Regions from separate parts of the Microbacterium sp. W1-4-2 genome, predicted to be linked through region 2. Evidence: predicted binding sites of a transcription regulator. Region 2 holds the regulator's gene; each other region holds the start of a gene.

Region 1 (10,250 bases), on a different contig from region 2:
GATGCGAAGGGCACCGAAGAGCTGCCCGGCACCACGGTGCGCACCGAAGAGCAGCCGGCCGTGGCCGACGCGGCCGTGAACCAGGCGTTCGACGGCCTGGGTGAGACCTTCGAGTTCTACTGGGAGGCGTACCGGCGCGACTCGATCGACGGCCGGGGCCTGGCGCTGGACGCCACCGTGCACTACGGGCAGGACTACGACAACGCGTTCTGGAACGGCGAGCGCATGGTGTTCGGCGACGGCGACGGCGACGTGTTCGTCGGCTTCACCGGCTCGATCACGGTGATCGCCCACGAGCTGACGCACGGCGTGACCCAAGCCAGCGGCGGCCTCGACTACCAGGGGCAGTCCGGCGCGCTGAACGAGTCGATCTCGGACGTGTTCGGAGTGCTGACCGAGCAGTTCACGAAGAACCAGACGGCCGAGCAGGCCTCGTGGCTGATCGGCGAGGGGATCCTCGCGCCCGGCATCCACGGCGAGGCGCTGCGGTCGCTGAAGGCGCCCGGCACCGCCTACGACGATCCCGTGCTCGGCAAGGACCCGCAGCCGGCGACGATGGCCGGCTACGTCCAGACCACCGACGACAACGGCGGCGTGCACATCAACTCCGGCATCCCGAACCACGCGTTCTACCTGTGCGCGACGGCCCTCGGCGGCTTCGCGTGGGAGCGCGCGGGGCTGATCTGGTACAAGACGCTCACCAGTGGCTCGCTGCCGCCGAGCGCCGACTTCGCCGCGTTCGCGGACGCCACCCTGCGGACGGCCGTCGCGGAGTACGGTGAGGGATCAGAGGAGGTCGCCGCCGTCCGCACCGCGTGGACGAGTGTCGGCGTGCTGGAGGATGACAAGTCCTGACGTCGTCGTGACCGTCGTGCGCACCGGCGGTTTCGCCGGCATCCGGCGCGAGTGGACCGCCGAGCCCGAAGGCGATGAGGCGCCGCGCTGGGTCGCGCTCATCAAGGAATGCCCGTGGGACGAGGAGGATGCCGCGACCCCGACGGATCCCGAAGCCGGTGGCGATGCGGGTGGTAGCACCGGTGGCGGTGGCGGTCCTGGTGGTGGTGCCGACCGATTCATGTGGCGGATCGAGGCGCGCCTGGGCGGCGACGACCATCACGCCGAGCTGCCCGAGACGCGCCTGCACGGCGCCTGGCGCGACCTCGTCTGCGAGGTGCAGTCCTTCGCCGACCCCGGTCGTCGGTGAGCGCGCGCGTCGCCCGTCGTCAGAAGGGCGCAGGGTCGCGTGCGAGTGCGTGATCGATCTCGCGTCTGAGGTGGGGGTCCGGGTTGATCAGCTCGACGGGGTCGAATCTGACGGTGCCCGGTGGTCGGGTGGTGTGGACCCGTCGGGTGGGCGCGGTCCAGCGCAGGATCCCGCCGGCCAGCTGCTCCACGGACCAATCGGTCTCGTGCTTCACCGTGTGGTGGCGTTTGCAGAGATGCTCGAGGTTGCACAGGCAGGTGGGTCCGCCCTGGGCATGGGGGATGGTGTGATCGGTGTCGCATCTGTGCGCGGGACGGCGGCAGCCGGGGAACCGGCAGTGCTCGTCCCTGACCCGCAGGAACAGTTTCTGCTTCTTCGAGGGCCGGTACCGGTCGACGCTGATCGGCACCCCGGTGCACACGTCGGTGAACACCCGAACCCAGGTGCGGGCCATGCCGGCGAGGTGCTTCGCGGTGTCGTCGTCGATGGGCCCGAACCCGGTGACCACGGCCCCGCCGACGGTCGCGCCGGCGAGGGTGGTGGCGGGCACGGTGACGTGCACGGTAGGGGTGATCGCGTTGATCGCGTCGCGCCCTTCTGGGGTGTTGCCGTGCCCGTCGGCGGCGGAGGTGAGCAGCAGATCGCAGAAGATGTCGGCCATGATCTGCGCGTGCGTGCGCTCATCGAACACCGGCCGATCGGCATCAGTGTCGACGGCCGGCGCCTCCGCGTCGGCGCCGACGACTGCCGTCCCGGCCTCGCCCGGTGGCACGGACGCATCCGGCTCGCCGGCCGGCGCCGGGTTCGCCGTCGCCGTGACCGCCACGGCCTTCTCGACTGCGGCTGCTTCGGCTTCGGTCTTCTCCGTCGTGTTCTGCTCGAACAGCTCGGTGGCCATGTCATGGATGCGGTTGAACGCCCCCACGCCCTGCGCCGTGGGCACGTCTGCGGTGATCCGGGACAATCCCGGCTCTAGTTCCCGCACGGTGACCTTGCGGCGCTTCACTGCCTCGCGCACCCGCCGCCGGGTGCCCTCGGGGTCCAGGCGTTCCACCAGCCCGTTCACTGCGGGCTTGAGCTGCCCGGGGGTCATCTCCCCGGCCATGTCCAGCGCGACGGCCTCATACTCGCGAAGCACCGTCGGATCTTCGATCACGCCACCGCTCTCCGCGATCAGCGTCGCGTGCTCGGGAGAGATTCGTCCGCAGCTGGCCTCGCACAGCGTCTCGTGGAACTGGTTCGTCAACGACCAGGCGACCGAGACCTTGCGCGCCACCTGCCACTCGCTCAGCCGCAGAGCGGCCGCGATCTCGGCGAACACCTCCCGCATCCCCAGCTGCGAGGTGCGAGTGATGGCCCCGTCATCGCGCGCCGCGCGCTCCCGCTCGCGCCGCTCCACCAGACCGGCGACGCGTTCGAAGAAGAACATCTCGGCGGCGAACGCCGCCGCAACCCGCTCCCGCGACTGGCTGAGCTGGTCCACGATCTCATCCAGCTCCGAGATCACCGGAGACAGGCTCGCGTCTGTCATCGTCGACATCGGCCCCTCCCGTCATCGGTGCGGTTGATGGACTAAGACTATCGAACTTCTGTTCGTCGAACAAGAGGCACGATTGCCTGATTCTGCAGTCGCCAGCGACCGCGAGGCCTCAAGTGTCAGAAGCTGTTTCGGCGCCTAGGATTCGAACACAAAGACAGTCGAGGGGCGACACGGCCGGAATCAGTCGGGCACGCGCCAGTCCACCGGCTCGGCGCCCTGCTGCACGAGCAGCGCATTGGCGCGCGAGAACGGCCTCGAGCCGAAGAAGCCGCGATGCGCCGACAGCGGCGACGGATGCGGCGACTCGATGATCGGCGTCGGTCCGAGCAGCGGGCGCAGGTTCGCGGCATCCCTCCCCCACAGGATCGCGACCAGCGGGCCGCCGCGGTCGACCAGCGCCCGGATCGCGTGCTCGGTGACCTTCTCCCACCCCCAGTTGCGATGGGATGCCGGAGCCCCGGGCGCGACGGTGAGCACACGGTTCAGCAGCATGACGCCCTGGTCGCTCCACGCCGACAGGTCGCCGTGCGCGGCCGGTGGGATGCCGAGGTCGTCGCCCAGCTCCTGGTAGATGTTCGCGAGGCTGCGCGGCAGCGGCCGCACGTGCCGGTCGACGGCGAACGACAGCCCGATCGGGTGCCCCGGGGTCGGATACGGGTCCTGCCCCACGATGAGCACGCGCACATCGGACAAGGGCCGTGCGAACGCGCGCAGCACCCGGTCGCCGGCGGGCAGGTAGTGCCGCCCTGCCGCGACCTCGGCGCGCAGGCGCTCACCGAGGGCGGCGATGTCGCCGCCGACGGGCTCGAGCTGCCTGGCCCATCCGGCGTCGATCAGCCCGGCATCGGCCAGTTCCGGCAGGGTCATCGCCATGTCAGGGTCGCGCCTCCGCCCCGGTGTCCTCCTCGATCACCGAGCCTCGGAACGACCATGGGAAGTCGATCCACAGGTCGGTGCGCTTGAACGAGAAGTCCGGCTCGACGATCGTGGTCGGCTTCGTGTAGATCACCGCCGACCGCACTTCGGCGCCCTGTTCGACGAGCAGCCGCACGGCCAGGTCGAGGGTGCGGCCGCTGTCGGCGACGTCGTCCACCAGCAGCACGCGCCGGCCGTTCAGATACGACATGTCCAGCTCGGGCGGCAGGAGCTCGGGGTTCTCGAGCACGGTGCCGATCCCGGTGTAGAACTCGACGTTGATCGCGCCGCAGTTCTTCACGCCGAGACCGTAGGCGATGGAGCCGGCCGGCAGCAGCCCGCCGCGCGCGATGGCGACGACGACCTCAGGCGCGAAGCCCGACGCGACGATGTCGCGCGAGATCGTCCGACTCGCCTCACCGAATCCGTCCCAGGTCAGCGTCTCTCGCTCCCGTTCCACCGTCATCGCGCCCCCGCCCTTTCCGTCGTTCACGATCCCAGGCTCCGCACCAGCACGCCCTGCTCGGTGCCGGTGACGCTCCACACGCTGCCGGCACCGGCCACGCGCAGCGCGCCGTCGCCCGCGATCAGCACGGTGTTCTCGTCGACGCCGACCCCGGCATCCACCATCCCTGCCTCGACGGCGGCGATCAGGCGCGACAGGGTGCCCCACTGCGCCGCGTGCACGTCGACCGCGATGTCGACGAGGCCGATGCCCGGGCGCACGGCCAGGTCGTCGAGGTCCTCGCCGGCGTCTTCGGGCGCGACCTCGACGCCGCCGATCCGCCAGCCGCCGACGATCGCGTGCGTTGCCGCGATCGCGGACCCCGCCGAGAAGCCCAGGTACGGCACGCCGGCGAGCACCAAGGCCCGGATCAGGTCGAAGCGCGGCTCGAGGCGGTCGCGGTAGACCGGGGTGAGCCCGCCGCCGACCAGGATCCCGTCGACGTCGTCGAACGCGGTCGCCGGGATCTCGTCGTCGGGGCCGCCCGCAGTGACCACGGGCTCGAAGGCACCGGCCGGCGACGCGTGCGCGATCAGCTTGACGGCGTGCTCGGCGCCGTCGCCGTCACGCACCGCGATGACGGCGATCCGCGGGACCTCGCGTCCCGCCGCGGCCGCGCGCGCCGTCGCCTCGGCCACGAACGCGCGGTACGCGGCGCCGTCGGGCTCGTCCTGCCAGCCGCCTCCGACCAGATGGACGCTCACTCGCGCACTTCCAGCGGACCGCGCGCGAGCAGATGCGTGGCCGACTGCGCCACCGGGCGCATCGTGACCAGGTCGAGGTTGACGTGCCCCGGCGCGTTCAGCGCGTACGCGATGACGTCGGCGACGTCGGCGGCGGTCAGCGGGGCCTCGACATCGGCATAGACCTTGTCCGCGGCATCCTGATCGCCGTGCAGCCGATTGAGCGAGAACTCCTCGGTGTGCACGAGCCCGGGCGCGATCTCGACGACGCGGATCGGTTCGCCGTGCAGCTCGAGCCGCAGGGCGTGCACCAGCATCGACTCGCCCGCCTTGGCGGCGTTGTAGCCGGCGCCGCCCGGATACGCCCCCTGCGCAGCGGTCGAGGTGACGAAGAGCGTGTCGGCGTGGCCGTCGGATGCCGCGGCCCGCCGCAGCAGCGGAAGCAGCGCCGCGATCAGCCGCTGCGTGCCCAGCACGTTCGCGTCGAACATCCACTGCCAGTCCTCGGGACGCCCGTCTTCCACCCGGTCCGTGCCGCGGGCGCCGCCGGCGACCTGAACGACGGCGTGCACCGGCCCGGTCTCGCCGAGCCAGCCGGCGAGGGCGTCCACGTCCTCCTGCCGGGTGAGGTCGGCCGCGAAGGCAGCGGCTCCGGTGGATGCCTCGACCTTCGCGAGTCGGCCCGCGCGGCGTGCGACCGCCACGACATCCCATCCCGTCGCCCGCAGGGCTCGGACGGTCGCCTCGCCGATCCCCGTGCTCGCCCCGGTCACCACTGCGCGTCTGGTCATGCATCAACCGTAGTCGCCGCCCCCAGCGGGGAGGTTACGTAACATTTCCCGCGCGTTGTTGACACACCGCGGCATCCGTACCCTCGAGACCAACGCCCCACCCGAATCCGAGGAGCTTCCGATGACCGCACCCGAGAACTGGCGGTTCGAGACCGCGCAGATCCACGCCGGCGCTCAGCCCGACCCGGTCACCGGGTCACGCGCCACGCCGATCTACCAGACCACGTCGTACGTGTTCAAGAACACCGAGCATGCCGCGAACCTCTTCTCGCTGGCCGAGACCGGCAACATCTACACCCGCATCCAGAACCCCACGCAGGACGTCGTCGAGCAGCGGCTGGCCGCGCTCGAGGGCGGCACCGGCGCGCTGCTGACAGCATCCGGAATGTCGGCCGTGACGCTCGCGATCCTCAACATCGCCAGCGCCGGCGACCACGTCGTCGCCTCGTCGGCCCTCTACGGCGGCACCTACAACCTGCTGCGCTACACGCTCGACCGGCTCGGCATCTCGACCACGTTCGTCTCGGACCAGGACGACCCGGCGGCCTGGCGGGCCGCCGTGCGGCCGAACACGAAGCTGTTCCTGGCCGAGTCGATCGGCAACCCGAAGATCAACGTGCTCGACATCCGCACCGTCGCCGACGTCGCCCACGAGGCCGGCGTGCCCCTGGTCGTCGACAACACGATCGCGACCCCGTACCTGATCCGCCCGTTCGAGCACGGCGCCGACGTCGTGGTGCACGCCGCGACGAAGTTCCTCGGCGGCCATGGCACGGTCATCGCCGGCGCGATCGTCGACGGCGGCACCTTCCCGTGGTCGCAGCACGCCGACCGGTTCCCGGGGCTGACCGAGCCGGACCCGTCGTACCACGGCGTGAGCTACACGGGCGTGCTCGGCGACGGCATCGCCTACATCATCAAGGCGCGCGTGCAACTGCTGCGCGACCTCGGCCCCGCGATCTCGCCGAACAGCGCGTGGCAGCTCATCCAGGGAATCGAGACGCTGTCGCTGCGCATCGAGCGCCACGTGCAGAACACCCAGCAGATCGCCGAGTGGCTCGAGGCGCGCGATGACGTCGCGTCGGTCAGCTACGCGGGCCTGCCGAGCTCGCCCTGGTACGCGCTGGCCAACACCTACGCTCCGAAGGGCGCCGGAGCGGTGCTGTCGTTCGAGCTCAAGGGCGGCGTCGACGCCGGCCGGGCGTTCGTCGACAACCTCACGCTGTTCAGCCACCTCGCCAACATCGGCGACGTCCGCTCGCTGGTCATCCACCCCGCCTCGACGACGCACTCGCAGCTCTCGCCCGAAGAGCAGCTGTCCAGCGGCGTCACGCCGGGACTGGTGCGCCTGTCGGTGGGCCTCGAGAACGTCGAGGACCTCAAGGCGGACCTCGAGCAGGCTCTCGCCGCCGCGCACGAGGTGCGCGAGGCCGCGCGGGTCTGACCCGCACCGACAGACAGACCCCCTCCTCAGGGACCGGATGCCCCGGCCCGGCCCGTTCGCTCAGGCTCGGCCGGGGCATCCGGCGTTCGGCGGCCGTCGCGAGACTGCCGCTCAGGCTGCGGCATCCCACCAGCGCAGCACCCGCAGCGCACGCAGGGTGACCCACCTGCTCGGGAAGCCCTCGGCCTCGGCATCGAACGCGAACAGCGTGGGCCCCTCGTGGGTGTTCGCGAGGTTCCACATCCCGTCGTCCAGCCGCTGGGATCGGAGGACCTCGAGCGCGTCGGCGCAGCGCGGGTCGCGCTCGGGCCGCGCCCGGCGGAAGTAGTCGAGCCCGCGCAGCCCGTCGTAGAACCAGCGCGTCGGATACGACGCCATCGCGAACCGCGGGTCGATCGGCGCGCCGTCCGAGGCACGCCAAAGCAGGCGCCGGTCGAGCAGGTACTCCTCGCCGCGACGGCGCGCCTCGCTCACTGCAGCGACCGCGTCGGCAGAGGCATCCACCCCCAGAGCCTGCTCCCACGCGAGCAGGCCTTCGAGCGCGCAGATCGTGGAGTGGAGCGACGACACGCTCGTGCCGTCCTCGTCCCAGCAGTTCCACCCGCCGTCGTGCAGCTGGGTGTCGAGCAGGGTGCGTGCGATCCGGGCGCCGTCCTCGCCGACATACGCTGCGATCGCCAGCGCCACGCCGTTGATGCACGGCTCGGTCTCGCCGTCGAAATAGGGCTCGCCGGCATGATCCCACCGCACGTTCTCGCGCACTCGGTCGATGGCGAGCCGCACCGCGGGATCGGCCGGATCCACGCCGAAGTCGACGAGCTGCTGCAGGCTGAAATGCGTCGCCGTCCAGGCGTCGAAGAACGGCCGCGAATCGTCGGCCCAGCCCGGCCGGTACACGCCCCCGTCCCACAGTCCGTCGTCGGCCTGCTCGGCCAGCAGCCGGGCGCCCCAGCCCTCGCGGGCGACGCGGGCGCGTTCGGCGGCGACCTCGTCCGGTGCCGCGTCGATGAGGTCGGCCATGACCTGCCAGCGGATCGCGGGATCGCCCGCGAGGAGATATTCGATGACATCGTCCATGCGCGCGACGCTACTCGGGGGCCCCGACATGTAACAGGCCCAGGCACGTCGCGCGGGCACGGGAGAATAGGTCCGTGGATTGGCAGCAGACCTCGGAAGACACCGTGCCCAGCGCACCGGTGACCGAGGCCGACGCCCGCTCGCTGCTCGGCCGCCCGCCCGCGACCGGCGCATGGCGCGACGGCGACCGGCCGGGCAACCGGCAGTTCGCCGGCATCGGCGCCTTCCGCACCGAGAACGGCGCCGAGCTGCCGTTCGTGCGCATGGCCTACGAGGCGTGGGGCGAGCTGAATCCCGCCCGCGACAACGCCGTGCTGATCCTGCACGCGCTGACCGGCGACAGCCACGTGCGGGGAGCTGCGGGCCCCGGGCATCCCACGTCGGGCTGGTGGGAAGAGGTCGTCGGCCCCGGCTGCGCCGTCGACACCGACCGGTGGTTCGTGGTGGCGCCGAACATGCTGGGCGGATGCCAGGGCTCGACGGGACCGGCGAGCATCGGTCCGACCGGTCGCGAGTGGGCGTCGCGGTTCCCCTACCTCACGATCCGCGATCAGGTCGCCGCCCAGGAGCGTCTGGCGGACGTGCTGGGCATCGAGCGCTGGGCCGCCGTGATCGGCGGGTCGATGGGCGGCATGCACGCCCTCGAGTGGGCGATCGGATCCCCCGACCGGGTCGCGCGGCTCGGCATCCTGTCCTCTCCCCCGTTCAACACGGCCGACCAGATCGCGCTGAACTCCGTGCAGCTCGAGGCGATCCAGATCGACCCGCGCTTCGCCGACGGCGAGTACTACGATGCCGGCGACGGCGACGGGCCGCACCGCGGGCTCGCGCTGGCGCGGCGCATGGCGCTGCTGAACTACCGCAGCCCCACCGAGCTGAACCAGCGCTTCGGCCGCTCCTGGCAGTCCGGCGTCTCACCGCTCGGCGACGAGGGCCGGTTCGCCGTCGAGTCCTACCTCGACTTCCACGGCAACAAGTTCACGCGCCGGTTCGATGCGAACAGCTACATCCGCCTCGTCGAGGCGATGGACTCCCACGACGTGGGCCGCGGCCGAGGCGGCATCGAAGACGCCCTGGCCCTGGTCACCGCGACGACGCTCGTGCTCGGCATCGACACCGACCGGCTGTTCCCGGTCGAGGGACAGCACCGCATCGCCCGCGGCATCCGGAACACCCTCGATGGCCACGAGGCCGTCGTGCTGACCAGCGACTTCGGCCACGACGGCTTCCTCATCGAGTCCGAACTGGTCGGCCTGCACCTGCGTCGGCTGCTGTCCGCCTAGTCGGCGACGAGGTAGCGCCAGGGCAGCACGGCGGTCTCGAGCCGGTGTCGCGCGCCGGGCGCATCGATCCGCACGGCCGGGTCGTAGGCGGCATCGGGCTGCCAGACGAAGACGGTCGCGTCGCCGTCGCGGCGCACATTGCTGGCGAACAGCTGGATGCCGCGGCCCGCCGCCGCGTCCAGCAGCGCGTCGACCGACGAGAATCCGCTCAGCGCGTGCAGCGTCACCCACGTCGGCGGGTACAGCGTGAAGTCGCCCTGTGCATGGCGCACGAGCGCGTCCTCGGGCCGCGTCCACAGGATCGCGGCCACCTCGGCGGCGCTGGGCGTCGGCTCCGCCCGCCCGGCACGGCCGAGGAAGAACCAGGTGCGGATGCGCTTGGGGATGCCCGCCGGCGGATCCCACCGGCTGATCGGCACGAGCAGGTCGGCATCGATCGCGAGTCCCACTTCTTCGGCGGTCTCTCGGGCCGCCGCCCGTCGGGCGTCGTCGATCGGGTCGGCGCTGCCGACCAGATCGTCGTCTTCGACCCGGCCGCCCGGGAACACCCACGCCCCGCCGAACGACCCGCGGTCGGGCCGGTGCATCATCAGCACCTCGGGCCCCTCGCCGCCGTCGCGCACGAGCACCGCGGTGCCGGCGCGCGGGAGCGCGGCATCCGGATCCGGCCCCTCGCCGCGTACGACGCCGACGGCGGACTGCAGCTCGCGCAGGGCCCGGTCCATGTCGCTCACGCCGCCAGCCTAGCCACCGTCGGGTTCGGCCGGCCGGGGCCGGGTGTGCAGAACTCCGGAGATCCGGGCCACGC
Region 2 (10,250 bases):
CGCGGCAACCCGCGACATCGCGGACGTGCCTGCCGTGGAGGTCATCACGACGACCGCCGTTCACCTGATGAGCGCCGCCGCCGTGAAGCTGGGCCTCGCCGACGAGCCGGAGCGGCAGCTCGACCTCGACGAGGCGCGCAAGCTCATCAACGCCCTCGCCGGACTCATCACGGCCGGATCCCCCGAGATCAGCAGCGCCCACGCCGCGCCGCTGCGCGACGGTCTGCGCTCGCTGCAGCTCGCGTTCCGCGAGGCATCCGCCATCCCCGACCCGATCGGCAAGGGCCCGGGCGAGAAGTGGACCGGCCCGGTCAGCTGACCGTCGCCGGTCGCTCTGACCGACCGCTCTTGCCCGTGTTCGCCCATGCTGACGTTCAGTCGTCACATCTGACGACCCCGCCGCGGGCGGACCGGTGACAGGTGACGACTCAGCGCAGCGTCCGCTGTGCCCAGGCGCGAGCTGAACTCGAGCCGTGCCGTACGCCAGGAGGTCACGCGCGGGCGCGTTTCTCAGGCGAGGATGCCGCGCACAGGCGTGGTCTCGCGGATCGAGACCAGGGTCAGCTCCGGCGTCAGGCCGAGCGGGCCAGCTTGACGCTGAGGGAGTCGACCAGAGTCGCGATGCGGTCGTCGGCCGCCCAGCGCGCGGCCAGGCGCGACAGCACGGCGTCCAGCGCCGCCTGGTCGAGGCCCTCGACGAGCGTGAGGCGCACGATCAGCTCGGGTCCGCGCAGGCGTCCTTCGGGGTCGCCGGGAGCCACCTGCAGGTCGAGCACCGCGAGCTCGCGCCCGATGCTCTCCTGCAGGCCGGCGTACACGTCCGGGCTGCGATAGCTGGGCTCCCACGGGATCTGCTGTCCGATGGCCCACACGGCGGGGCGGCGCAGCACGTGCTCGGTGGGCGAGCCCGGGTCGATCACGATGAGGTCGGTGTCGTCGTCGGCCGCCGCCAGTGCGGTGCGGATGCCCTCGACCGGCACCGGGCGGGCCGCGGCATCCCATCGCCCCATGGTCTGGACCGACGTGAACACCGGCAGCACGCGTCGTCCGTCGGGGGCGGCCACCGTCACGATCGACAGCTCCTGGGTCTTGTCGACCGCGAGCCCGGTCGGACCCACGCCCTCGTCGCCCTTCTCGGCGACCAGCGGGATCAGCAGACGAGCGGTGCGGTACGCCTCGACGATCGCGACCGGGTCGCCGTGGCCGGCCTGGAAGGCCGTCAGGGCGGCCAGCAGCGCCGGATCGGCCGTGCCGTCGTCGCCCGAGTGCGGATTGGCGTGGAAACTGCGTCCCGCCCAGGGCACGCCTGCGGAGTCGGCGGCGTTGGCCGCGCGTACAGAGTCGTCGGCGTTCGCCGCGTCGCCCGCGTGCGCGCCGTGGTCGCAGCCGTCAGTCCCGAGCGACATCCAGCGCCTCAGCCAGAGTGAAGGCACCCGCATACAGCGCCTTGCCGACGATCGCTCCCTCGACGCCGAGGGGCACGAGCTCGCGCAGCGCGATGATGTCGTCCAGGCTCGAGACACCGCCCGAGGCGACGACCGGTTTCGGCGTGCGGGCGGTGATCTGGCGCAGCAGGTCGAGGTTCGGACCGCGCAGGGTGCCGTCCTTGGTGACGTCGGTGACGACGTAGCGGCTGCAGCCGGCGTCTTCGAGTCGGTCGAGCACCGTCCACAGGTCGCCGCCGTCGCGGGTCCAGCCGCGGGCGGCCAGGGTCGTGCCGCGCACGTCGAGCCCGACCGCGATCGCGTCGCCGTAGCGGCCGATCACGTTCGCGGCCCACTCCGGGTTCTCCAGCGCCGCCGTGCCGAGGTTGATGCGGGTGGCGCCCGACTCGAGCGCGGCCTCGAGCGAGGCGTCGTCGCGGATGCCGCCGGACAGCTCGACCTGCACGCCCTTGACCTGCTTGATCACGCGGCGCAGCACGCCGGTGTTGCTGCCCCGGCCGAACGCGGCGTCGAGGTCCACCAGGTGGATCCAGTCCGCACCCTGCTTGACCCACTGCTGCGCGGCCTCGACCGGGTCGCCGTAGTCGGTCTCGCTGCCCGCCTCTCCCTGCGTCAGGCGGACGGCCTTGCCGTCGGCGACGTCGATCGCAGGCAGGAGGACGAGCTCGGGCGTGGCGGCGAATTCACTGGGCACGAGGTCACAGGGTAGCCCCGCCCAGCCCTTCGATCCAATTGGACAGCAATCTGATGCCCGCCTCGCCCGACTTCTCGGGGTGGAACTGGGTGGCCGCGAGGGGTCCGTTCTCGACGGCGGCCAGGAACGGCGCCCCGTAATCGCACCAGGTCAGCACGGGGGCGGCGAACGGCTCCTGCGGTTCGAGCGTCCACTGCTGCGCACCGTAGGAGTGCACGAAATAGAACCGCTCGGCCTCGATGCCGGCGAACAGGCGCGAGTCTGCGCCGGGGCGCACGGTGTTCCAGCCCATGTGCGGCAGCACCGGGGCGTCCAGCTCGGTGACCGCTCCCGGCCACTCCCCCAGCCCCTCGGTGTCGACGCCGCGCTCGACGCCCTGTTCGAACATGATCTGCATGCCCACGCAGATGCCCAGCACGGGCCGACCGCCGGCCAGGCGCCGGTCGATCAGCTCGTCGCCGCGGATCTCGCGCAGCGCCTGCATGACGGCGGTGAACGCCCCGACCCCCGGGACGACCAGACCGTCGGCGTCCATCACCAGGCCGCGGTCGGCGGTCAGGCGCGCATCGGCGCCCGCGGCGTCGAGGGCCTTGACCGCCGAGTGGACGTTGCCCGAGCCGTAGTCGAGGACGGCGACCAGGGGCCGGTCGCTCACAGGGCGCCCTTCGTGCTGGGGATGCCCTGCACCTGCGGGTCGAGCGCCTTGGCCTGACGGAACGCCCGCGCGAACGCCTTGAACTCGGCCTCGGCGATGTGGTGCGGGTCGCGCCCGCTGATCAGGCGCACGTGCGTGGTCAGCGCGGCGTGGAACGAGATCGCCTCGAACGAATGGCGCACCATCGATCCGGTGAAATGCCCGCCGATGAGGTGGAACTCGAACCCGGCCGGCTCGCCGCCGTGCACGAGATAAGGTCGCCCGCTGATGTCGACGACCGCCTGTGCGAGGGCCTCGTCGAGCGGCACGAGCGCGTCGCCGTAGCGCGAGATGCCGGACTTGTCGCCCAGAGCCTCGCCGATCGCCTGGCCGAGCACGATCGAGACGTCTTCGACGGTGTGGTGCACGTCGATGTCGGTGTCACCCGAGGCGCGCACGGTCAGATCCGTCAGCGAGTGCTTGGCGAATGCCGTGAGCAGGTGGTCGAAGAAGGGGACGCTCGTATCGATGCGGCTGGTGCCCGTGCCGTCGAGGTCCAGGTGCAGCTCGACCGACGATTCGCTCGTCGTGCGGGTGCGGGAGGCCATGCGGGCGGGGCTGGTCATGAGCCCGATTCTACTGACGCGAGGGCATCGAGGAACGCGCTGGTCTCGGCCTCGGTACCGGCCGTGACGCGCAGGCTGCCGGGCAGTCCGACGTCGCGGATCAGCACCCCGCGGTCGTACAGCGCCTGCCACGTCGAGGCCGGGTCGGCGACCCCGGCGAACAGCACGAAGTTCGTCCACGACTCGTGCGGGTCGTAGCCGAGCGCGGCGAGCGTCGCTGAGATGCGGTCGCGCTGCACGACGATCTCGTCGACCGCGCGCAGCATCGTGCTCGCGTGCCGCAGGGCGGCGGATGCCGCGGCCTGGGTGATCGCGCTCAGGTGATACGGCAGACGCACCAGCCGCAGGGCGTCGATCACCGCCGGGTCGGCGGCGAGGTAGCCGACGCGCGCTCCCGCGAACGCGAACGCCTTGCTCATCGTGCGGGAGACGACCATGCGCTCCCGATCGGGCAGCAGCGTCAGCGCGGACTTCTCGTCGCGCGGGGCGAACTCCCAGTAGGCCTCGTCGACGATCACGATCCCGCGGGCTTCGGCGTAGACGGCGTCGATGACCTCGAGCGACAGCGGGGTGCCGGTGGGATTGTTCGGCGAGCAGAGGAACACCACGTCGGGGTCGGCCTCGGCGACCTGCGCGGCCGCGTCCTCGGGGGTGATCGTGAAATCGTGCCCGCGCGACCCGGCGACCCAGTCCGCACCGGTGCCCCGGGTCAGCAGCGGGTACATCGAGTACGTGGGGGCGAAGCCGAACGCCGTCCGCCCGGGACCTGCGAACGCCTGCAGCAGGTGCTGCAGCACCTCGTTCGAGCCGTTGCCCGCCCACATCTGGTCACGTGTCAGCCCGTGACCCAGGTATTCGGCGAAACCCTCGCGCAGGTGCGTGAACTCACGATCCGGGTAGCGGTTCACATCACGCAGCGCCAGCGCGATCGCGTCGACGATGTCGTCCGAGACCTCTTTGGGGATCGGATGCGTGTTCTCGTTGACGTTCAGCGCCACCGGCAGCGCGGCCTGGGGCGCACCATACGGCATCAGCCCCCGCAGGTCGTCACGAAGGGGCAGATCTTCAAGGCGCGGGCTCACGGTTCCCATCGTAGAGCGCGGCAGGCGCGTGGTTTCAGGCCCCGACCCGCCGCTCTCACCGCGCCGGTGCGTACTCGGCCGGGATGGCGATCTGCTCGCCCGGCGACAGCGTGACGCCGTCGAGGGCGTTCAGTCGCACGATCGCGTCGACGACGTCGCGGGGATCGGCGCCCGGAGCGACGGTCTGGGCGATCGACCACAGCGAATCGCCCGGCTCGACCGTCACTGTGGAGAAGCTGCCGGCGGGGGCCCCGGCATCCTTCGATGCGAGAGCCGCACCCCCGCTCACGACCGCCATGCCGACGGCCACCGCCAGCGGGACCGCCACGAGCGCGGCCAGCACGCGGCGCCCGCGAATCGTCAACCGCAGACGGGTCTGGGCCGGAACGTGCGATGCCATTGCGATGCCGGACATTGGTCCTCCTGTTCGGACGAGACGTTCGGGAACCGTGCTCGGCTGGGAGCATCGCCACCGAATCTCTCTTCCAAAGTTATCTTCGATTGATTAGACTGTCAAGAGGCACCCGGATCGGAGATCTTCGAAGGCGACACGCCCACGCGCTGGCCTCGATTCGTCTTCTCACCGGATACCGTTTCGATGAGGACACCCCATCACCGACCTCCGACATTCGAAGACGCTGCCCCGGGCGGCAGGACGGGAGCTGACATGAGCGATGTGAACCACGGCGACGCGGGCCAGGACGCGGCGGCGGTCGCCGACGGCCCGAGGCCCCGTCGGCAGACGCGGCGGCGCAAGAGCCTGAGCGACAAGCAGATGGCGATCCTCGAGGTGATCCAGCGGTCGATCACCCGGTACGGCTACCCGCCGAGCATGCGCGAGATCGGCGACGCCGTCGGGCTCAAGTCGCTGTCGAGCGTGACCCACCAGCTCAACCAGCTCGAGCTGAGCGGCTACCTGCGACGCGACGCGGGCAAGACCCGTGCGATGGAGATCCTCATCGACCTGCCCGGCTCGTCGGCCGAGAACCCGGCCGAAACGGCGCCCGCGGTCGGTGACGCGGCACTGGTGCCGCTGGTCGGTCACATCGCAGCGGGTGTGCCGATCACCGCCGAGCAGCAGGTCGAAGAGATCTTCCCGCTCCCCCGGCAGCTGGTGGGCAAGGGCGAGCTGTTCATGCTCAAGGTGCAGGGCGAGTCGATGATCGATGCTGCCATCTGCGACGGCGACTGGGTCGTCGTGCGCGCACAGAACACAGCGGTCAACGGCGAGATCGTGGCCGCGATGCTCGACGGCGAGGCCACGGTCAAGACCTTCCGCCAGCGCGACGGGCACACCTGGCTGCTCCCCCGCAACTCGGCGTTCGAGCCGATCCTCGGCGACGAGGCCGTCGTCCTGGGCAAGGTCGTGGCGGTGCTGCGCGCGGTCTGATCCCGCAGCGCCCCCTCCTCGTACAACGCGGTGGGCCCGGCCGGAATGCTCCGGCCGGGCCCACCGCGTTTGGGCGCCCTACGCGCGGGAGAGCGCCTCCTGTGCCGCGCGCACGCGCTGTGTCGCCTCGACGAGATTGCGCAGCGACGCCACGGTCTCGGGGTACGCGCGTGTCTTCAGCCCGCAGTCCGGGTTCACCCATACTTGGCGCAGCGGCAGCTCGGCGGCCGCCCGCTCGAGCAGCTGCGTGAGCTCGTCGACCGATGGCACGCGCGGCGAGTGGATGTCGTAGACGCCCGGCCCGATGCCGTGGGCGAAGCCCGACGACGCGATGTCGCCGATGACCTCGCCGCGGCTGCGCGCCGCCTCGATCGAGGTGACGTCGGCGTCCAGGGCGGCGATCGCGTCGATCACGACCGCGAACTCCGAGTAGCACAGGTGCGTGTGCACCTGTGTGGCCTCGGCCGCACCCGCCGTCGCGAGGCGGAACGACCCCACCGACCAGTCGAGGTACGCCGGCTGAGCGGCCTGCTTGAGCGGCAGCAGCTCGCGCAGGGCCGGCTCGTCGACCTGGATGATGGCGATGCCCGCGGCCTCGAGATCCGCGATCTCGTCGCGCAGCGCCAGTGCGACCTGGTTCGCCGTCTGGCCCAGCGGCTGGTCGTCGCGCACGAACGACCACGCGAGGATCGTCACGGGCCCGGTGAGCATGCCCTTGACGGGCTTCGAGGTCAGCGACTGCGCGTACTGCGACCAGGCCACCGTGATCGGCGCGGGCCGCGAGACGTCGCCCCACAGGATCGAGGGCCGGGTGGCGCGCGACCCGTACGACTGCACCCAGCCGTTGCGGGTCACCGCGAACCCGTCCAGGTTCTCGGCGAAGTACTGCACCATGTCGTTGCGCTCGGGCTCGCCGTGCACCAGCACGTCCAGCCCCAGCTCCTCCTGCAGGCCGATCACGCTCGTGATCTCCAAGCGCAGCACGTCCTCGTAGTCCGCCGTGCTCAGCTTGCCACGGTCGTGCTCGGCGCGAGCGCGGCGGATGTCGCCGGTCTGCGGGAACGATCCGATCGTGGTGGTGGGCAGCACCGGCAGCCCGAGTGCGGCCTCCTGCGCCGCGACGCGCGCCGCATAGTCCCCGCGGGTGAAGGCCTCGGCGGTGAGGGCCGCCTCGCGCTCACGAACCTGCCCGTCGCGCACGCCCGGCGCCTCACGACGGTCGGCGAGGGCAGTGGATGCCGCAGCCACCTCGGCCTCGATCGCCGCGCGACCGCGGACCAGACCGGTGGCCAGGGCGGCGACCTGTCCCACCTTCTGGTCGGCGAACGCGAGCCACGATGCCAGCCGCGCGTCGAGGTCGGGTTCATCGGCGACGTCGTGCGGCACGTGCTGCAGCGAGGTCGTCGTGCCGGCGGCGACCGCCTTCGCGCCGAGGACCCGCAGCCGTTCAAGCCTGTCCCATGCGCCCTGCAGGTCGCCGCGCCAGATGTTGCGGCCGTCGATCACACCGCCCACGAGCACCTTGTCGGAAAGGCCCGGGACGGCAGCGGGCACGTCGCCGCGCACGAGGTCGATCGCGATCGCCTCGATCGGCGCGGCCGCCAGCGCCGCCCACGCCTGGTCCGACAGCTGCGCGTAGCCCGCCGCCACGACGATCCGAGGCCGGTCCGCGACGTCGCCCAGCACGGCGTACGCGTGCTCGGCGGCCGCGGCGAGCTCTGCCGCCGGGACGGGCAGGCTCTCGCTGACCAGGGCCGGCTCGTCCAGCTGCACCCAGTCGGCGCCGGCCGCACGCAGGTCCGCCAGCAGCCGGACGTAGACGGGCAGGACGTCGTCGAGCCGCGACAGCGGCGAGAAGTCTTCGGGCGCGGCATCCGACGCCTTCGACAGGGCCAGCAGGGTCACCGGTCCCACCACGACGGGGCGGGTCGTGTAGCCGTCTGCGCGGGCCTCGGCGATCTGGCGTACGAAGCGGTCGCTCGAGAGCGCGAACACCGTCTCGGGACCGATCTCGGGCACCAGGTAGTGGTAGTTCGTGTCGAACCACTTGGTCATCTCCAGCGGCGCGCGCTCGCCCTCGCCGCGCGCGGCGGTGAAGTACGCGCCCAGGCCGATCGTGCCGTCGGCCTCGCGCAGGTCGGCGAACCGCTCGGGCAGCGCACCCACGGCGGCCGCGGCATCCAGCACCTGGTCGTAGTACGAGAACGACTCGGGTATCGACGAATCGTCGGCGCCGAGACCGAGCTCGTGCAGCCGGTCCCGGGTCGCGCGGCGCAGCTCGACGGCGGTGCGCTCGAGCTCGTCGGCGTCGATCCGGCCGGCCCAGTGCGCCTCGACGGCGCGCTTGAGCTCACGCCGGCGGCCGATGCGGGGGTAGCCGAGGATGGTCCCGGCGGGGAAGGCGGTGGTCATCGTGCGATCTCCTTGTCGGTGGTGGTGAGGATGCCGGCCTCGCGCAGGACTGCGAGCACCGTGTCATGGCTGTTGAAGGCGTAGAGATGGATGCCGGGGGCACCCCCGGCGACGACGTCGGCCGCCAGCCGCGCGGCGTAGCCGATGCCGAACGCGCGCTGGGCGTCGGCGTCCGGCTCGACCTGCAGTGCGATCTCGAGCTCGGCGGGCACTTCCTCCCCGGTGAGCTCGAGCACGCGCTGCAGGCGGCCGGGCGAGGTGATGGGCATGATCCCGGGCAGGATCGGGATCACGACGCCGGCGGCGCGACAGCGGTCGACGAACCCGAGGTAGTCGTCGGCATGGAAGAACAGCTGCGTGATCGCGAAGGTGGCGCCGGCGGCCTGCTTGGCCAGCAGCGCGTCGATGTGCTCGCGGGCGTGCCGCGAACGCGGATGCCCGTTCGGGAAGGCGGCGACGGCGATCTCGACATCCTCGCGGCGGTCCACCCGCGCGGCGCCGGGCAGCCCGGGGATGCCGGACTCGACGTACGGGGCGCGCTCGGCCTGCACCCGGTCGATCAGCTGCACGAGCTGCGCCGAGCTCTCCAGGTCGCCCAGGAACGCGTCGTCCTCCCCGAACCCCGCCGGCGGGTCGCCGCGCAGGGCGAGGAAGCTGCGGATGCCGGCGTCGAGGAATTCGCGGATCAGGGTCGCCGCGCCCGCGTACGTGTTGCCGACGCAGGTCAGGTGTGCGAGCGGCTCGACGTCCCTGCCGGCGAGGGCGCTGCGCTCGCGGATGCGTCGCAGCACCTCGAGCGAGCGCCCGCCGGTCGACCCTCCGGCGCCGTACGTGACGGAGATGAAGCGGGGGCCGGCCGCGGCCAGGCGATCGATCGTCTCGTCCAGCGCAACCGCCGCTCCGTCGCTGCGCGGCGGGTACAGCTCGAACGAGAACGGCACCGTCGAGGACGTGCGCTGCAGGTCGTCGGCGAGGGACATGACGGGCTCTCCTGTATCCGATGGCAAGGACGACGGCCGGGCGGCCGCGACCCGCGCACGGACGTGCGCGGGGGAATCGCGGGCGGGTGCCGGGCTCGGCTGTCGCTCCTGCCCGGACTGCCCGGGCGACGATGGGACCACGGTAGGCGCACCGGGCACGGCCGGCCACCTGCCGTGACGTAGTGTTGCGAGGTCCCTATGGCCGCAGGGATAGGGGCGAAGGCACCGGTCGGGGTGTGCGCGTCGGTGCCTGCGGCTAGCGTGGAGGGATGCCACAGACCCTCCCGTACGGATCCTGGCCCTCGCCGATCACGGCGCAGCTCGCGGCCGCGTCGGCCCCGCGTCTGGACGGCGCCCGGTTCGTCGGCGACGATGTCTGGTGGGGCGAGTCCGTGCCCGCCGAGGGCGGCCGGATGACGGTGCGCTCGCGCCGCGCCGGCGTGCTGCTGCCGGCGCCGTGGAACCTCGCCTCGCGCGTGCACGAGTACGGCGGCGGTGCGTGGACGGCCTCGGGCGACGGGCGCCTGTTCTTCGTCGAGAAGACCGATCAGTGCGTGTGGGAGTTCGCGCCCGGCGGCGCACCGCGCCGGCTCACCCCGCCCGGCGCCGGCGAGCGCTACGGCGGTCTGGACTGGCAGCACGGGCAGCTGCTGGCGGTGCGCGAGACGCACACGGGCGCGGGTGCGCCGGTACGCGACATCGTCGAGATCGTGCCGGGCGAACAGCCTCAGGTGGTCTCGCTCGCCGCCGGCACCGACTTCGTCGCGCACCCCGCCCTCTCGGCCGACGGCGCCCGCCTGGCGTGGATCGGCTGGGATCACCCCGACATGCCGTGGGACCGCACGCGACTGCGGGTGCGACGCCTGGGCGACCACGGCGACGCCGTCACGATCGCCGGCGGCGACTCCGCGCCGGTGCAGCCGGTGTGGGTGGGCGAGGACGAGCTGCTTTACGCGGACGACGCCACCGGCCGATGGAACCTGCAGC
Region 3 (10,250 bases), on a different contig from region 2:
CAGCCGATCTCGATGACGCGCTCCCGCTGCGGGAGTCTTTCGCCGGCAACTGGCACCCGATCGTCGCGATCCGGGAGCAACAGGTCTTCGATTCGTTCACCTTCGACCCTGCAGCGGTGCGCGCACTCATGGATGCGAGAGGGTGGACCGGGACGGTCACCGTCATCCACGCGACCACCGAAACGTTCGACGCGTTCGAGGCACGCAATCTCTTCCCGGTCGGCGCGGTGACCGAAGACCCTGCCACCGGATCGGCGGCAGCATCCCTCGGCGCCTACCTTCGCGCGCTCGGCGTCATCACCCCGCCCGCCGACGTCACGGTGCACCAGGGTAGGCACGTCGGCCGACCCAGCATCCTGCAGATCGGCATCCCCGACGACGGGGGTATCACAGTGACCGGGACGGCGACCGTCGTTCGGTAGCCTGTCCGGCCAGGGAGAGGAACGGAGTTCGCGCATGGGTCTTCTGACATTCAGCATCAACGTCACCCTGGACGGGTGCGTCGACCACCGCGAGGGCATCGCCGACGACGAGACGCACGCACACTTCACCCGCCTGATGGACGAGAGCGGCGCGATGCTCTGGGGCCGTACCACCTACGAGATGATGGAGAGCTACTGGCCGATGGTCGCCCGCGGCGAGGTCGATGCGCCGCCGGCGATGCTCGAATGGGCGCAGAAGCTCGAGGCGAAGCCGAAGTACGTCGTGTCGACGACGCGGAGCGACTTTCCCTGGACCCACAGCCACCACCTCGCCGGTGATCTGCGCACCGCGGTCCAGGAGCTGAAGGAACAGACTCCCCGCGGCGTGCTCGTCGGCAGCGGCCGGCTTGCAACCGAGCTGGACCGGCTGGGTCTGATCGACGAGTACAAGCTCCTCGTCCACCCCCTGATCGTCGGCCACGGCCCCACCCTGTACCAGGACGGACTCCCCAGCACCCGGCGCCTCGAGCTGATCTCGGCGAACTCGCTCGCCAACGGCGCCATCGCCGTGCACTATCGCCGGGCGGAATGAGCGGCCGATCGTGGATGAGGATCCCGTGAAACCGGCCCGCGCGGCATCCACGAGTCTTAACCTCTCGTCATGACCTCTTCGCCTCCCGCGATCACCACGGCCGGTCGGCTGCGCGCCTCGGGGCACGTGCACCGTACCCTGCGCGTCGAACTGCGTGAGAACCTGCTCGCGGCGCTCGGTGAGGGGCGCGATCCGTGGCCCGGCATCCACGGCTTCGACACCACCGTCATCCCGCAGCTGGAACGTGCGATCATCGCCGGGCACCACATCGTGCTGCTCGGCGAGCGCGGGCAGGGCAAGACCCGCCTGCTGCGCAGCCTCGCCGGACTGCTCGACGAGTGGTCGCCGGTGATCGAGGGCGCTGAGCTCGGCGAGCATCCCTTCCACCCGATCACGCCGGCATCGCGTCGCCGTGCCGCCGAGCTCGGCGACGATCTGCCCGTCGCGTGGCGGCATCGGTCCGAACGGTACGCCGAGAAGCTCGCCACCCCCGACACCTCTGTGGCGGACCTCATCGGCGACGTCGACCCGATCCGGGTGGCCGAAGGCCGCTCGCTCGGCGACCCCGAGACCATCCACTACGGACTCGTGCCGCGCAGCCACCGCGGCATCGTCGCGATCAACGAACTGCCCGACCTCGCCGAACGCATCCAGGTGTCGCTGCTGAACGTGATGGAGGAGCGCGACATCCAGATCCGCGGCTACGTGCTGCGCCTCGACCTCGACGTGCTTCTCGTGGCCACGGCCAACCCCGAGGACTACACGAACCGCGGCCGCATCATCACCCCGCTGCAGGACCGGTTCGGCGCCGAGATCCGCACGCACTACCCGCCGTCGATCGACGAGGAGGTCGCAGTCATCCGGCAAGAGTCCGAGCTGGCCGCCGAGGTGCCCGCACACCTGCTCGAGATCCTCGCGCGATTCACGCGGAACCTTCGGGAATCGGATGCCGTGGACCAGCGCGCCGGTGTCTCGGCACGCTTTGCGATCGCCGGCGCCGAGACGATCGCCGCGGCCGCCCTGCACCGGGCGACGCGACAGCACGAGCCGGTGGCGGTCGCCCGCCCCGTCGACCTCGAGACCGCCGTGGACGTGCTCGGCGGCAAGATCGAGTTCGAGACCGGCGAAGAGGGGCGCGAGCGCGCGATTCTGGAGCACCTGCTGCGCACCGCGGTGGCCGAGACCGCACGTGCGCACCTGGGCGGCCTCGAGACCTCCGTGCTCGTCGACGCCTTGCACGAGGGCGCCACCGTGATGACCGGCGAGCAGGTCGCCGCCGCCGACGTCCTGGCGGCGATGCCCGTGCTCGGCGAGTCCGATCTGTACGACGAGGTCGCCGACCGGCTCGACGCCCGCACTCCCGGCGAACGTGCCGGGGCCCTCGAGCTGCTGCTCGAGTCGCTGTACCTGGAACGCCGGATCGGCAAGGAGAGCGCAGCGGGGGAGACCGTGTATGGGTGAGGCGGCGGCATCCATCGTGGATCTGCGGAAGGCGGTCACTTGATGGTCCGCAGCTTCCATCGCGTGCCCGCGCACACGGCGCGGTACGGCAGATACTCCGGCGGCGATCCGCTCGCGCCCCCGGTGCCGGTGCAGCAGGCGCTCGAGGCGATCGGCGCCGACGTCATGGCCGGCACGTCGGCCGAACGAGCGATGCGCGAGTACCTGCGCCGCGGCGCCAAGGGGCGCGAGGGACTGGACGACCTGGCCCGCCGGGTGCGGGAGCGCAGATCCGAGCTGCTGAACCGGCACCGGCTGGACGGCACGCTGCAGGAGATCCGCAAGCTGCTCGACCACGCCGTGCTCGAAGAGCGCAAGCAGCTCGTGCGCGACGTGGACCTCGACGACGACGAACGCGCGTTCGCCGAGATGCGGATGGAGAACCTGCCGCCCGGCACCGCCGCGGCGGTCAACGAGCTCGCCGACTATGAGTGGCACAGCCCCACCGCGCGTGCGGACTACGACCGCATCCGCGAACTGCTCGGCCGGGAGCTGCTGGACCAGCGGTTCGCCGGCATGAAGAACGCGCTCGAGAACGCGACGGATGCCGATCGCGAGGCGATCCGCGACATGCTGAACGATCTCAACGACCTGCTCGAGAAGCGGCGGCGCGGCGAGGACACGCAGGCGGACTTCGACGAGTTCATGCGCAAGCACGGAGCGCAGTTCCCCGAGAATCCGCAGAACCTCGACGAGCTGATGGATACGCTCGCCGAGCGTTCGGCCGCCGCGAACCGGATGCTGAACTCGATGTCCCCCGAGCAGCGCGACGAGCTCATGAGCCTCGCCGCCCAGGCGTTCGGCTCGCCCGAGCTCATGCAGTCGCTGTCACGTCTCGACGACAATCTGCGGTCGCTCCGGCCCGGCGAGGACTGGACGGGCTCGGCATCCTTCTCGGGCGACGAGCCGACCGGTCTCGGCGAGGCGACCGGCGTCATGCAGGACCTCTCGGACCTCGACGCGCTGACCGAGCAGCTGGCCCAGGCGTACCCCGGGGCGCGGATGGACGACATCGACCTCGACGCGCTCGCCCGCCTGGTCGGCGACGATGCCGCCGTGAGCGCCCGCGCGCTGCGCGACCTCGAGCAGGAGCTGAAGGACACCGGGATGCTGCAGCGCGCGTCCGACGGTGCGCTGCGGCTCACGCCGCGGGCGATGCGTCAGCTGGGGCGCGCGTTGATGAAGGATGTCGCGACCCGGCAGTCCGGTCGACTGGGCCGTCGCGAGACGAGGAACGCCGGCGCCGCGGGCGACCTCACCGGCGCGACTCGCGCGTGGGCCTATGGAGACACCGAACCGTGGGACATCCCCCGCACCGTCTCGAACGCGGTCCTGCGCACGATCCTCGACGGCGGCGACGCGTCGACCGGAGTGCGTCTGGCCACGGACGACGTCGAGGTCGTCGAGACCGAGCAGCGCACCACGGCCGCGGTCGCGCTGCTGGTCGACACGTCGTTCTCGATGGTGATGGACGACCGGTGGGTGCCCATGAAGCGCACCGCGCTGGCGCTGCATCACCTGATCTCGACCCGCTTTCGCGGCGACAGCCTGCAGCTGATCTCGTTCTCGCGCTACGCCGAGGTGATCGACATCGAGCAGCTGACCGCGAAGGACGGCGTGTGGGACAAGGGGACGAACCTGCACCACGCCCTGCTGCTGGCCCAGCGGCACTTCCGCCGCAACCCGGTGGCCCAGCCCGTCCTGCTGATCGTGACCGACGGCGAGCCGACGGCCCATCTCGAGCCGGACGGCGAGGTCTTCTTCGCGTACCCGCCGGATCCGCGCACGGTGGCCGTCACGGTGCGCGAGCTCGACACCGTGCACCGGATGGGCGCGCAGACGACGTTCTTCCGCCTGGGCAGCGACTCGGGTCTCGCACGGTTCATCGACGCCCTCGCGTATCGCGCCGGCGGGCACGTGGTCGCACCCGAGCTCGACGATCTCGGCCGCGCCGTGGTCGACAGCTACCTCGGATCCCGGCCGGGCAGGCGCGGGTCGCCCGAGGACTTCGGCGCGATGCTGCGCGGCAGATCGTGGTGGTGGTAGACCGGCCGGGATCGCGCGTGACCGTCAGCCGAAGGCCAGGTAGGCGCCCGGCTTGCCCGGCTCGCGCAGCTCGAACTTCAGGTGCAGACCCGTGCCGCGGATGAGCTGCACCTGCTGCTCGAACCGCTCGTTGGTGACATAGACGGACCGCTCGAATCCCCACGCGTCGGCGAACCACGTGCGCAGGGCCGCGAGCAGCCGGCCGTCCATCCCCGTCCTCATCCGGGACGCGCGGGCCCAGAAGTAGACGACCGCGTCCACGTCGTCCCACACGTCGTCCCCGACCGCGGTGACCGTGGACCTCGCCAGGAACGCCGCCGTGGTGGGGAAGACGTAGACGCATCCGAGACTCTCGGCGCCGTCCGGATCGAGCACCGTGTAGGTGTACGCGCGATGCTCGACATGGCGACGTTCGAGTCCCACGAGGTCCGTCCGGTTGTCGTCGACCGTGAAGTCGTCGGCCGGCCACGTCGACTGCTCCCACAGGCGCAGGTCATGGCGCGTCTCCATGACGGCGTCGTGGTCGCGCTCGGCGTCGTCGGAGGTGATCGGGCGCAGGACGAATTCCGGGGTCGCCAACTCCACGGGGACGGCCGCATGCGGATCGGTGAAGGACACGACTGCCTCTCTGCGGGGGACGGGAGGAGTCTCAAGATACCGCCGCCGCAGAGCGCCCGCGCAGCGGACCTCAAGCAGGAGCCGCCCGCGGGTCTGTCGTACGAGGACGAGGCGCTGTGGAAGTACCAGCGCTACATGGAGGACTACCTGCGGTGCGTGGCCGCCGTCGATGAGAGCGTCGGGCGCGTGATCGACTGGCTGCAGGACCGCGACCGGTTCAACAGCACGCTGCTGATGTACACCTCCGACCAGGGGTTCTTCCTCGGCGACCACGGCTGGTTCGACAAGCGGTTCATGTACGAGGAGTCGATTCGCATGCCGCTGGTGCTGAGCTACCCGGATCGGATCGCGGCCGGGACGGTGCACGACGGGATCGTGACGAACGTCGACTTCGCGCGGACGATCCTCGATGCCGCCGGCGTCGAGGCGCATCCCCGCATGCAGGGGCGCAGCTTCCTGCCCGATCTCGCCGAGCCACCGGCATCCGATCCCGTCGAGGGGTTCTACTACCGGTACTGGGAGCACGACGACGTCTTCCACAAGGCCCCCGCGCACTACGGCTACCGCACGGACCGGTACAAGATCATCTACTTCTACAACGACGGACTGGGGCTGCCGGGCACCGGCGGCTTCACGTACCCGGGCGAGTGGGAGCTGTACGACCTCGAGACCGATGCCGAAGAAGTGCGCAACGTCGCCCATGACCCTGCCTACCGGGACATCTTCGCCGACATGCGGGCACGGCTGCGACGCGCGCAGGTCGAGGTCGGAGACGAGCCTCATCGGAGCGAGGGCGACCTCGGCGGGTGACGGTCCGTTGCGCACACCGACGTGAGGGCGCAGTCTCGACCTACATCCATCGGACATGGAAGGGTCGACATGAAGCTGCTGCTCACGTCGGGCGGGGTAACGAACGCCGCCATCCGCGACACGCTCGTCGGCCTGCTCGGCAAGCCGATCGCCGAGTCGAACGCACTGTTCATCCCGACGGCGCAGTGGGGGCAGCCCGCGTGCACGCCGACGTCGGTGTGGAAGTCCACGGCTGGGCAATGGGGGGATGCCGGCGGCCTGTGTGATCTGGGCTGGTCGTCGGTCGGCGTCCTCGAGCTGACGGCCCTGCCCGACATCGACCCGGAGCGCTGGCAGCCGTGAGTGCGCGCCGCCGACGTTCTGCTGGTCGACGGGGGCGAGGCGGTCTATCTGAGTCACTGGATGCGGCGGTCCGGTCTCGCCGACATGCTCCCGGAGCTGCCCGACACGGTGTGGGTCGGGGTGAGCGCGGGGAGCATGGCCATGACACCCCGCATCGGCCGCGAGTTCGTGGACTGGCGCCCGGACGGGACCGACACGGCGCTCAGCGTCGTCGGCTTCTCGATCTTTCCGCATCTGGACTACCCCGGCTGGTCGCACAACACACTCGAGTGCGCCCGTGAGTGGGCGACGAGGATGCCGGGACCGGCGTATGCGATCGACGATCAGACCGCGATATCGGTCGTCGACGGTGTCGTTGCGGTGGTGTCGGAAGGGCATTGGGAGTTCTTCGACTCGCAAGGATGACATTCGTACTGATGCGCGAACACGGAGCTCTCCCCACCGCGAGAGCGATCGGCGTTGTCCACAGATCGCCCTGGTTTCACGCCGTACTCGAAGTGAGTGTCGTATGTGTGTACTAATATCCGAGGCATGGAAGACACGCTTGCCGGTCTCGAGGACGCGGTGGCGGCGCTGCGGCTGGCGTGGACAGGTGAGCGCGATGCGGCGGCCGGGCCCGCGTCCGAACTGAACCGCCCGCAGTTGGTGTGGGCCCTGGATCAGCTGGGTGCCATCAGCCGTCGCGTCGACGGCGTCCGCGCCGAGGTCGCCGCCGAGATCGATCGGGAGTCCCGGCCCGAGTTGGGTGCCGAGTCGCTGGCCAAGGAACAGGGTTACCGCAACGCCGCGGCCCTGATCGCGGCCACCACGGCGATCGGCACGGGCGAGGCGAAGAGGCTGGTGTCCGTCGGCAAGGCCATTGCCCCCAGGCAGGCGCTCACGGGGGAGGAGCTTCCGGCGAAGCACCCGCACGTCGCCGAGGGCATCCGCGGCGGTCGCATCGGCCAGGCGGTGGCGGGGACGATCATCGCGATGCTCGACAGGGTGGCAGTCCGCTCGAAGGCCGAGGATCGCGACGAGGTCGAGCAGACCCTGGTGGCGCGGGCGCCGGGACTCACCCTGGATCAGCTGCGCAAACTCGTCGCCCACGCAGAGGCCTGGCTGGACCAGGACGGTGTCGAGCCGGCGGAACGCGACCGGCGTGGGGAGCAGCACCTGCACCTTTTCGAGCGCGATGGGTTCCTGGTCATCGACGGCAAGATCGAGGTCTCGCGCGGGGCGCCGCTGAAGGCCGCCATCGAGGCCCTCGTCAGCGCGGCGTTCCGCCGCACCCGGGACGACGTCACGCGCGGTGACGACGATCAGATCCGCCCCCGTGTGCCGCAGCTGCAGGCCGAGGCGCTCGTGCAGCTGGCGGAGCACGCCCTCGGGTGCAAGAACAAAGACCTGCCCCTCGCGGGAGCGACCGTCGTGGTGCGGATGGACCTCGAGACACTGACCGAAGGCGCGGGTCTCGCTGAGATCGACGGCATCACCGCGCCGATCTCACCCGTCGGCGCCAGGCACTTCGCGGCCACGGCGGGAATCATCCCCATCGTCCTCGACGGAGAATCCGAAGTCATGGACTGGGGCAGAGAGAAGCGGCTGTTCACCAGAGCGCAGCAGCTCGCGCTCGCCGAACGCGATGGCGGATGTGCGATGTGCAACCTGCCGCCGGGCATGACCAAGGCGCATCATCTCAACTGGTGGATGCGAGATCACGGCGAGACCGACATCGACGAAGGCGTGCTGCTCTGCGAATCGTGCCACCATCGCATCCACGACAACGGGTGGGAGATCCGTATCGAGGGGCACGGTGTGAAGGCCAGTGTCTGGTTCATCCCGCCCGCCACCGTCGACCCTGCGCAGACGCCCCGCCTCGGGGGCCGAGCTCGCTTCGAGTACCGTGCCGCGTGACTCGCGTCGGCGGGCGGGGGATAGGCGTTCACGGGGACGACGAACAGTAGGGTTGCCGTCATGGACCACTCGAATCACGGGCACGAACCGGCCTGCCGACGGTGAGCGTGATGGCCGTCGAATTGCATGAGCCCTCCGTCGCCGACGTGGTCGATGTCGTCGACGCACTGTGCTCCTGGCAGCACGAACGTGCCGCAATGCAGCTGCACCCCGGCGACATCGGCTGGTTCCACCGGTTCGGTGCCGAGGCGACCGCGGCCGCGCTGCGCGTCTGGCGAGAGGGCGATCGGATCCTCGCGATCGGGTTCCTCGACGGCCCGGGCCTGCTGCGGATGACGACGGCGCCGGACGTGCGCCGCGACACCACTCTGGCGCGGCGCATCGCGGACGACATCGTCCGCCCCGAGCGCGGCGTACTGGCAGCCGGCGCGGCCAACGTCGAAGCCCCGGCGGACGCGGCGCTCCAGCCGGCGCTGGCGGTCGAAGGCTGGGGCACGGACGAGCCCTGGACACCGTTGCGACGCGATCTGTCTCAGCGGGTGGAGACACCCGCGATCCGCGTCGAGACGGTCACGCCGGCCACCGTGCCCGATCGGGTGGCCGTACAGCGCAGCGCGTTCGAGAAGTCCACGTTCACGGTAGACCGCTGGCAGACCATGGCCGCAGCCCCGCCGTACGTCCACGCGCGATGCCTTCTGGCGTTCGACGACGACGGCGAGGCCGTCGCGGCCGTCACCGTCTGGTCGGCGGGGCCGGGCCGGCCGGGTCTGCTCGAGCCGATGGGCGTGCACCGCGACCACCGGGGCCGCGGCTATGGCGCCGCGATCACCGTGGCCGCCGCGGCCGCGCTCCAGGAGCTCGGGTCCTCGAGCGCGATCGTGTGCACGGCGAGCTCGAACATCGCAGGCGTGGCGACATACCGTGCGGCGGGGTACGAGGCCCTCCCCGAGGTTCGCGACCGCCGGCGCGACTGACGGGGCAAGCGCAGACCTGACCCGACGGCGGCTGGTACCGCACCGCTGTCAGCGCGCCGCCGCCCCACCCGACCAGCGGTACTCGTACTCCGGCCGGCCGGGCACGCCGTGGCGCGCGGCACGGACGACATCGTGCTGCTCGGTGAGAAAGCGCAGGTACCGGCGCACGGTGACCGGCGACAGGTCCAGATGCACGGCGAGCTCCGCGGCCGACAGCGGCACGTCTGCCGTGCGCATGGCATGGGTGATCTCGGCGAGGGTCTCGGGCAGCAGCCCCTTCGGGAGACGGCCCGGCGCCAGCGTGCGCAGGGCGCTCAGGGCGTTGTCGATCGAGGACTGGGTCGCCAGCGGCCCGGTCTGATCGAGCCCGAGGCGGAAGTCGCGCTGGTTCTCGAGCTTCGCGCGGAACACGGCGAAGGTGAACGGCTTGATCAGGTACTGGGTGACGCCGGCGGCGACCGCACGGCGCACGACGGACAGATCGCGCACGGCGGTGATCGCGATGATGTCGACGGTGTGCCCCCGCGCCCGCAGCCGGCGGGCGACGTCGAGGCCGTGCAGGTCGGTGAGCACCATGTCCAGCAGCACGACGTCGATCGGCGCGCCGTCGGCGGCGGCGCGGTCGAGTTCGCGCAGCGCGGTGGCGCCGTCGTGCGCGACGGCCACCACGGTGAAGCCCGGCACCCGGCGCACGTATGCGGCGTGCGCTTCAGCCGTCAGCGGCTCGTCGTCGACGACGAGCACGCGCAGCACGCCGTCCGCGCCGGTCACCGCGGCTCCTCCCCGAGCCCATCGGCCGACGCGACGTCACGGGATGCCGTGGGGCCGGATGCCGCGTCGTCGCTGGATGCCGCGACCCGTCCGACCCTGTCTGCGGCGAGTGGGATCGTCACCGTGATGATCGCTCCGCCGTCGGTCTCGACCTCGATCGTGCCCCGCAGCCGCGCCACCGCCTGGCGCACGAGAGTCAGACCGTACCCGTGCCCGGCGGCTGCGGCATCCGGCTTCGACGACGTGTTCATGCGCATGACCGTCTCGACCTCGTCGGCC

What was found. The regulator LexA, encoded in region 2, represses DNA repair genes until DNA is damaged. The targets are predictions, from matches to a motif close to TCGAACANNTGTTCGA.
Region 1: the regulator LexA is predicted to act here: its motif matches at 2,786-2,801, upstream of AC3RX0_RS02185 (HNH endonuclease signature motif containing protein).
Region 3: the regulator LexA is predicted to act here: its motif matches at 6,835-6,850, upstream of AC3RX0_RS10290 (HNH endonuclease signature motif containing protein).

What each region holds. Positions count from the first base shown of each region.
Region 1 is NZ_JBYRJC020000001.1:506,436-516,685, reverse strand. It holds gene AC3RX0_RS02195 (M4 family metallopeptidase) at 1-855, shown strand, start outside; gene AC3RX0_RS02190 (protealysin inhibitor emfourin) at 842-1,204, shown strand; gene AC3RX0_RS02185 (HNH endonuclease signature motif containing protein) at 1,224-2,744, opposite strand; gene AC3RX0_RS02180 (uracil-DNA glycosylase) at 2,925-3,617, opposite strand; gene AC3RX0_RS02175 (phosphoribosyltransferase) at 3,619-4,125, opposite strand; gene AC3RX0_RS02170 (type 1 glutamine amidotransferase family protein) at 4,149-4,868, opposite strand; gene AC3RX0_RS02165 (SDR family oxidoreductase) at 4,865-5,638, opposite strand; gene AC3RX0_RS02160 (bifunctional o-acetylhomoserine/o-acetylserine sulfhydrylase) at 5,760-7,082, shown strand; gene AC3RX0_RS02155 (hypothetical protein) at 7,194-8,159, opposite strand; gene metX (homoserine O-acetyltransferase MetX) at 8,234-9,442, shown strand; gene AC3RX0_RS02145 (NUDIX domain-containing protein) at 9,439-10,167, opposite strand.
Region 2 is NZ_JBYRJC020000005.1:83,240-93,489, reverse strand. It holds gene AC3RX0_RS16360 (DUF1844 domain-containing protein) at 1-319, shown strand, start outside; gene AC3RX0_RS16355 (SseB family protein) at 573-1,406, opposite strand; gene priA (bifunctional 1-(5-phosphoribosyl)-5-((5-phosphoribosylamino)methylideneamino)imidazole-4-carboxamide isomerase/phosphoribosylanthranilate isomerase PriA) at 1,390-2,139, opposite strand; gene hisH (imidazole glycerol phosphate synthase subunit HisH) at 2,144-2,794, opposite strand; gene hisB (imidazoleglycerol-phosphate dehydratase HisB) at 2,791-3,399, opposite strand; gene AC3RX0_RS16335 (histidinol-phosphate transaminase) at 3,396-4,490, opposite strand; gene AC3RX0_RS16330 (LysM peptidoglycan-binding domain-containing protein) at 4,537-4,896, opposite strand; gene lexA (transcriptional repressor LexA) at 5,257-5,871, shown strand; gene metE (5-methyltetrahydropteroyltriglutamate--homocysteine S-methyltransferase) at 5,950-8,283, opposite strand; gene AC3RX0_RS16315 (methylenetetrahydrofolate reductase) at 8,280-9,263, opposite strand; gene AC3RX0_RS16310 (prolyl oligopeptidase family serine peptidase) at 9,533-10,250, shown strand, end outside.
Region 3 is NZ_JBYRJC020000002.1:517,676-527,925, reverse strand. It holds gene AC3RX0_RS10325 (PhzF family phenazine biosynthesis protein) at 1-422, shown strand, start outside; gene AC3RX0_RS10320 (dihydrofolate reductase family protein) at 457-1,014, shown strand; gene AC3RX0_RS10315 (sigma 54-interacting transcriptional regulator) at 1,084-2,475, shown strand; gene AC3RX0_RS10310 (vWA domain-containing protein) at 2,518-4,560, shown strand; gene AC3RX0_RS10305 (GNAT family N-acetyltransferase) at 4,585-5,178, opposite strand; gene AC3RX0_RS10300 (sulfatase/phosphatase domain-containing protein) at 5,158-5,988, shown strand; partial or broken gene AC3RX0_RS10295 (Type 1 glutamine amidotransferase-like domain-containing protein) at 6,058-6,735, shown strand; gene AC3RX0_RS10290 (HNH endonuclease signature motif containing protein) at 6,862-8,226, shown strand; gene AC3RX0_RS10285 (GNAT family N-acetyltransferase) at 8,337-9,200, shown strand; gene AC3RX0_RS10280 (response regulator) at 9,249-9,971, opposite strand; gene AC3RX0_RS10275 (ATP-binding protein) at 9,968-10,250, opposite strand, start outside.